Regions from separate parts of the Streptomyces sp. NPDC094147 genome, predicted to be linked through region 1. Evidence: riboswitches for the same ligand, from Rfam matches in the RefSeq annotation. Region 1 holds a riboswitch; the other holds the start of a gene.
What was found. Region 1 has a riboswitch for cyclic di-AMP ahead of ACIQ8J_RS12600 (C40 family peptidase). Riboswitches for the same ligand answer to the same signal wherever they lie in the genome.

Region 1 (3,198 bases):
GTGTGAGCCCAATTACGCTCTGTCGCCGCAGAGTTCACCGCTTTGAGCGACAGATATATGCATATCTTGGTGGATGGCACCCAAGACCGGCACGATGAGTGGCACTCTGGCGCGAAGCACAATCCGAGGCCGACCTCGTCTCCGCGAGCGCTCATCCGCCAGGAGTCCTCTGGCCGGCCCGGGTGGGAAAGGGACAGCGTCGCCATGGCAGACCATCTCGAAGCATCAATCACTCTGCCGAGCGAACCCGCCTCGGTCTCCGCGGCACGGCGATACGTCGCCGAGGTTCTCACCGATTGGGGTCTGCCGTCCGACGACGAGACCGGCGACACGGTCCGGCTCATCGTGTCCGAACTCGCCACCAATGCCGTGCAGCACACCTTCGGCCAGTCACCCACCTTCACCGTGGACGTCCAGCTGGAATGCGAGGAGGAGCTGCGGGTCGGGGTGACCGACAGTCATCCGCGCTGGCCGAAACGATTGCCCGCCGCCGTCCAGCAGGACAACGGCCGGGGCATGGTGATCGTCCGCTGGCTCGCGGCCGAGTGCGGCGGCCGGCTCTCGGTCGAACCCACCGCGGACGGCGGCAAGACGGTCTGGATCGCCCTGCCGTGGACGGCAGTGGTGCAGAGCGGCTAGCGGGGCTCACTGCCCGGCCCCGGAGCCGCCCTGGGGGCGCGGGCCGTCCCGGTGCGTGGGCGCGCGCATCGGGACGGCCCCGCCGGCGGGGCGGTCAGCCGACCCGCCCGTATAAGACGCTGCCGCTCCAGATCCGTTCGAGGCGGACCACCGCGCCGGTCTTGGGGGAGTGCCAGATCTTCCCGTTCCCGGCGTAGATCCCCACGTGGTAGACGTGTCCCGCCGAATGGAAGAACACCAGGTCTCCGGCTTTGCGGGAGGAGGCGGAGACATGCCGGGAGCTGTTGTACTGCTGCTGGGCCGAGCGGGGCAGCTTGTGGCCCGCCTGCTTGAACGAGTAGAGCGTGAGCCCGGAGCAGTCGAAGCGGTGCGGTCCGGCGGCCCCGTACTGATAGGGCGACCCCTTCTTCGATTCGGCCACGTGGAGCGCCCTGGCGGCGACGGCCGCGGCATGCGCTTCGAGTGTGGCGCCCGGCGCCAGTATGGTTCCCCCCGCCACGGCGACGGTGAGGGCCGTGACGGCGCCCAGGCGGAGCAGCAGAGACGGGACATGTGTCTGCGCGGTCATGCGCAACCCTTCGTCAAACCGCCTGCGAAGGATGACCTGTCGGGTTCGGACCGGCGAAGACGCCCGGCCGCCTGAACGGCTTCACCCCGAGGGACGGCCGACGGCCGGCCGTCCCGAAGAACGCGGGTCCTCCACTCCTGCCGGTCCACTCCTGTCGACCAGTCGTCCGGAGCGGCGGCAGGACTCGGCGTCCGCCCGGACCGCCCCGCCACGGTGGCGGGGGCTTGTCGTCCCAGGGATCTTCACGCACCGACTGTCATATTTTCGTAACGAAACGGCTTTGTGTGAGGGTGCTCACGACTGGGCGATTCGGGTGGACACGGGTGGTTCGGCACCTCCCGAAGGAGGGCTGACGAGCCTCCTACCAGCGACGGAACGATCGATTCCGCGCGTTGTGCAGGCGCTGTAAGGAGCTCATAAGGGGCAGTGGACGTAGTCGGCGGTGGGCCGAACGGGGGTACCCCGTCTGGTCCGTTTCGTCGGCCCCGTCGGCGCGTTGGGCGCCGCCGCTGCGCGCGGCGGCCTCAACCGGTGGTCTGCGGCGGCACCGTGAGCCGCCCCGTGCGGCGCTCGCCGTCCAGCACCCGCAGGGCGCGGGTCAGCGTGCGGGCGTGCACCCGGGTCTCGCCGCGCAGGTGCATCAGGGCGAGCGCGTCCTTCAGCGCGGCCGTCCGGCCGACCAGCGCCTGCGCGGCCCGCAGCGCGCCGTAGGTGTCGGGGCCGTGCGCCGGATTGACGCGACCGAGCAGATCGACCACTTCGAGATAGCAGTCGACGAACTCGGCCTCGGCCCGCGTGAGCGCCGGCAGCGGCGGAAGTTCCGGTGGCAGCACGGCGGTTCACCGTCCGCGCAGCGAGGTCTTGCGGCTTTCGAGTACGTGGTCGGCGAGCCCGTACGCCACGGCGCCCGCGGCGTCGAAGACCACGTCCCGCTCGATGTCGGCGGCCACCTGCCGCGCGGTCCGCCCGGTGTACCGGGCGAGCAACTCGGTCAGGAGCGTGCGGCCGCGCAGCAGTTCGGCGGCCTGGATCTGCAGGTCGGAGGGCTGGCCGCGCAGCGGCTCCTCGATCGCGGGCTCCCTGAGGAGCACCCGGGAGGCCGGTTGCACCAGGCGTTTGCCGGGCGTCCCGGCCGCGAGCAGCAGCGCGGCCACCGAACTCACCTGACCCAGGCAGAACGTCTGCACGTCGCAGGTGACGAATTGCATCGTGTCGTGGATCGCGGTCATCGCGGTGAGCGAGCCGCCGGGGGAGTTGATGTAGAGCGAGATGTCCCGGTCGGGGTCGGCGTGCTCCAGGTGCATGAACTGGGCCATCACATCGTTGGCCGAGGCGTCGTCGACCGGGGTGCCGAGAAAGACGATCCGCTCCTCGAAGAGCTTGGAGTACGGATCGAGCGTGCGGACCCCGGAGGCGGTGCGCTCCGAGAACTCGGGCAGGACGTAGCGGGCGGCAGGGCGGTGGGTCATGACGTACCTCTCCTCGACCGGATACCTCGACCGGATGTAAAAAATGTACAGGACGTACAGATCGATGAGGGGTGGTTTTCGCTCTCGGCGAGCGGGGGCCTGGCTCAATAGGCGCTCTCCCGGTGATCCCCGGGGGTGACTAGCGTGCGTCGGCGCGGGGGTCACCTGGGGAGAGGGCTCACTGACGTGTTCTATTACGCATTCCGTCTCGTGGTGCTGGTGCCGCTGCTGCGGTGGCTGTTCCGCCCGTGTGTCGAAGGGGCCGGGCGGGTGCCCGAGGCAGGTGCGGTGATCCTCGCGGGGAATCACCAGTCGTTCACCGATCAGTTCCTGCTGGGGGTGACGCTCAGGCGCCGCCTGACCTTCCTGGCCAAGCAGGAGTACTTCACCGCGCCGGGGCTCACCGGCCGGGCGACTGCCGCGTTCTTCCGCGCGCTCGGGCAGATCCCGGTCGACCGCTCCGGCAAGGCCGCGGCCCAGGCGGCGATCGACACGGCGCTCCAAGTGCTCGGCAGGGGAGGC
Region 2 (3,198 bases), on a different contig from region 1:
GCCACGATCATGGCGCGCGCCCTGACCGAGGGCACCGACAAGCACTCGGCGGAGGAGTTCGCCGCCGAACTGGAGCGGTGCGGCGCCACCATCGACGCGCACGCCGACCACCCCGGCGTCCGGGTCTCCCTCGAAGTGCCGGTCTCCCGGCTCCCCAAGGCGCTCTCGCTGCTCGCCGAGGCGCTGCGGGCCCCCGCGTTCGCCGACTCCGAGGTCGACCGGCTCGTGCGCAACCGGCTCGACGAGATCCCGCACGAGCAGGCCAACCCGTCCCGGCGGGCCGCCCAGCAGCTCTCCAAGGAGCTGTTCCCGGCCTCCGCGCGCATGTCGCGCCCCCGCCAGGGCACCGAGGAGACCGTCGCCGCGATCGACACGGCGGCGGTGCGCGCCTTCTACGAGGCGTATGTGCGCCCCTCGACGGCCGTCACCGTCATCGTCGGCGACCTGTCGGGCACCGACCTCGACGCGGTCCTCGCGGACACCCTGGGCGACTGGAGCGGCAACACCGCCGAGCCGCGCCCCATCCCGCCGATCACCGCCGACGACACCGGCCGGGTCGTCATCGTGGACCGCCCCGGCGCGGTCCAGACCCAGCTGCTCATCGGCCGCATCGGCGCCGACCGCCACGACCGGGTCTGGGCGGCCCAGGTGCTCGGCACGTACTGCCTCGGCGGCACCCTCACCTCCCGGCTCGACCGCGTACTGCGCGAGGAGAAGGGCTACACCTACGGCGTGCGCGCCTTCGGCCAGGTGCTGCGCTCGGGCCCCGAGGGCGGCGCCGCGATGCTCGCCATCAGCGGCTCGGTCGACACCCCCCACACCGGCCCCGCGCTCGACGACCTGTGGAAGGTGCTGCGCACGCTGGCCGCGGAGGGGCTGACGGACGCCGAGCGCGAGACCGCCGTGCAGAACCTGGTGGGCGTCGCCCCGCTCAAGTACGAGACCGCGGCGGCCGTCGCCGGGACGCTGGCCGACCAGGTCGAGCAGTTCCTCCCCGACGACTACCAGGCGCAGTTGTACGCGCTGCTGGCCGAGACCGGCACCGTGGAGGCGACGGCGGCCGTCGTCAACGCCTTCCCGGCCGACCGGCTCGTCACCGTTCTCGTCGGTGACGCGGCTCAGATCGAGGAGCCGGTCAGGGCGCTCGGAATCGGTGAAGTGACCGTGGTCGCGGGCTGATTGAGGCACCTGGACAACTGGGCACACAGGGACCCCGGTGGCGAATGCGCCGCCGGGGTCCTCCCTTATGGGGCGTAAATGTCCGGATTGTTGGGGAGGTTGCCTGTCTGTCATGTGGCGTGCGCTACAAAACACGGTGTCTGTTTGGTGATTGAAAGACCGGCCGTCTAGCGTCGGTCCGGCTGTCCGTCACCACCCGTCGCGCCCGCGGCACCGGACAGTGATCGCCGAGTCCCCGAACGGCGCGAGCCAGGGGAGCCGGGGACCCACTCAGTCCCTGGGGTGAATCGGACGCCTCCGCCCGCGGAGGAGCCCGTAGGAGACCTTCCTGCTCCGAACCCGTCAGCTAACCCGGTAGGCGAGATGGAAGGAAAGGACACCGCCACTTCATGGCGTTCACCCGTGCCACCGGGAAGCACCGCGCGCCCAGCCGTATGACGCGCCGCAGCGCGAACATAGCGGGCATCGCCACCCTCGCCACCGCCGGAGTCGTAGGCACCCTCGCCTCCCCGGCCACCGCCGCCCCGAGCGTCGCCGAGACCGGCCTGACCCAGGCCATCGTCATCGGCGACGGCCTCGCCGCGCAGCTCGGTGCCCAGGCCGACGCCCAGAAGCAGGCGGCCGTGAAGGCCAGGGCGAAGGCGGAGGCCGAGGCGGCCGCGCAGCGCAAGGCGGAGGAGCGGGCCAAGGCGGACCGCGAGGCCAAGGAGCGCGCGGCGCGCGAGGCCGAGCGCAAGCGCCTCAACACCTTCGTCGCCCCCATATCGGACAGCTATGTGTCCACCGGCTACAAGACCGGCGGTTCCCTGTGGTCCTCCGGCGCCCACACCGGCATCGACTTCCATGCGGAGAGCGGCACTTCGGTGCACGCCGTGGGCCTGGGCACCGTCGTGGAGGCCGGCTGGGGCGGCGCCTACGGCAACAACATAGTCATCAGGATGAACGACGGCACGTACACCCAGTACGGCCACCTCTCGGTCATCCAGGTCTCCGTGGGCCAGTCCGTGGAGCCGGGCCGGCAGATCGCGCTGTCGGGCAACACCGGCAACACCACGGGCCCGCACCTCCACTTCGAGGCCCGCACCGCCCCGACCTACGGCTCGGACATCGACCCGGTCGCCTACCTTCGCTCGCACGGCGTCTCCGTCTGACGGCCCCCGCGCACACCGAAGGCCCCCGGCGCGCTGCCGGGGGCCTTCGCGGTTGGCCAAAAGATATCCATTGGTTCCGGCCCGTCACCGGGAATTAACAAAGCCTGGAATAGAGTCGCGGAACAGGCATCGACGGACATCGATATCCGTCGACAGGCGTCGCTCGACCGCGTTTCGCGGGGATAAAGGCGGAGGTTCGGCCATGCGCATTCCGGCGCATTCGGTATGCACGGCGATCCGCGGCGACATCGTCTCGGGCGCCTTGGAGCGCGGCAGCCGGCTCACCGAGGACGTACTCGCCCGCCGTTACGGGGTCTCCCGCGTCCCGGTGCGCGAAGCCCTGCGCACCCTGGAGTCCGAGGGCTTCGTGACCACCCGCAGACATGCCGGCGCCTGGGTGGCCGAGCCCACCGAGCTGGAGGCCGCCGACCTCCTCGAACTGCGGGTGCTGCTTGAGCCGTTGGCCGCCGCGCGGGCGGCCGGCCGCCGCTCCGAGGCCCATCTCAAAGTGCTGCGCGGCCTGGTGAGGCTGGGTCAGCAACGGGCCCGGCGCGGCCAGGGCGAGGACCTGCGCTCGCTGGGCGGCTGGTTCCACGAGACGCTGGCCCAGGCCTCCGCCAGCCCCGGACTGATCGCGCTGCTCACGCAGTTGCGGCACAAGATCGCCTGGATGTACGCGGTCGAGCAGCCGGTCCGGCCGGGCGAGTCCTGGGCCGAACTCGGCGCCATCACCGACGCGGTGGCCCGGGGCGACGCCGAACGCGCCCGCTCGCTCACCGCCCTGCACACCGAGCGTTCCTTTTCCGCCCATCGGCTGCGGCGCCCCGCCGCGGTGAGCACTTCGCAACCTGCCGTACACACGGCGAGT

Region 2: another riboswitch for cyclic di-AMP. It lies ahead of ACIQ8J_RS11385 (M23 family metallopeptidase); the one in region 1 lies ahead of ACIQ8J_RS12600 (C40 family peptidase).

Annotation. Positions count from the first base shown of each region.
Region 1 covers NZ_JBIWHT010000006.1:127,419-130,616, forward strand. Annotated here, with positions in the region: gene ACIQ8J_RS12595 (ATP-binding protein) at 205-639, shown strand; gene ACIQ8J_RS12600 (C40 family peptidase) at 734-1,207, opposite strand; cyclic di-AMP (ydaO/yuaA leader) riboswitch at 1,212-1,407, opposite strand; gene ACIQ8J_RS12605 (hypothetical protein) at 1,732-2,040, opposite strand; gene ACIQ8J_RS12610 (ATP-dependent Clp protease proteolytic subunit) at 2,047-2,676, opposite strand; gene ACIQ8J_RS12615 (lysophospholipid acyltransferase family protein) at 2,863-3,198, shown strand, end outside.
Region 2 covers NZ_JBIWHT010000005.1:188,650-191,847, reverse strand. Annotated here, with positions in the region: gene ACIQ8J_RS11390 (M16 family metallopeptidase) at 1-1,179, shown strand, start outside; cyclic di-AMP (ydaO/yuaA leader) riboswitch at 1,395-1,555, shown strand; gene ACIQ8J_RS11385 (M23 family metallopeptidase) at 1,569-2,330, shown strand; gene ACIQ8J_RS11380 (GntR family transcriptional regulator) at 2,533-3,198, shown strand, end outside.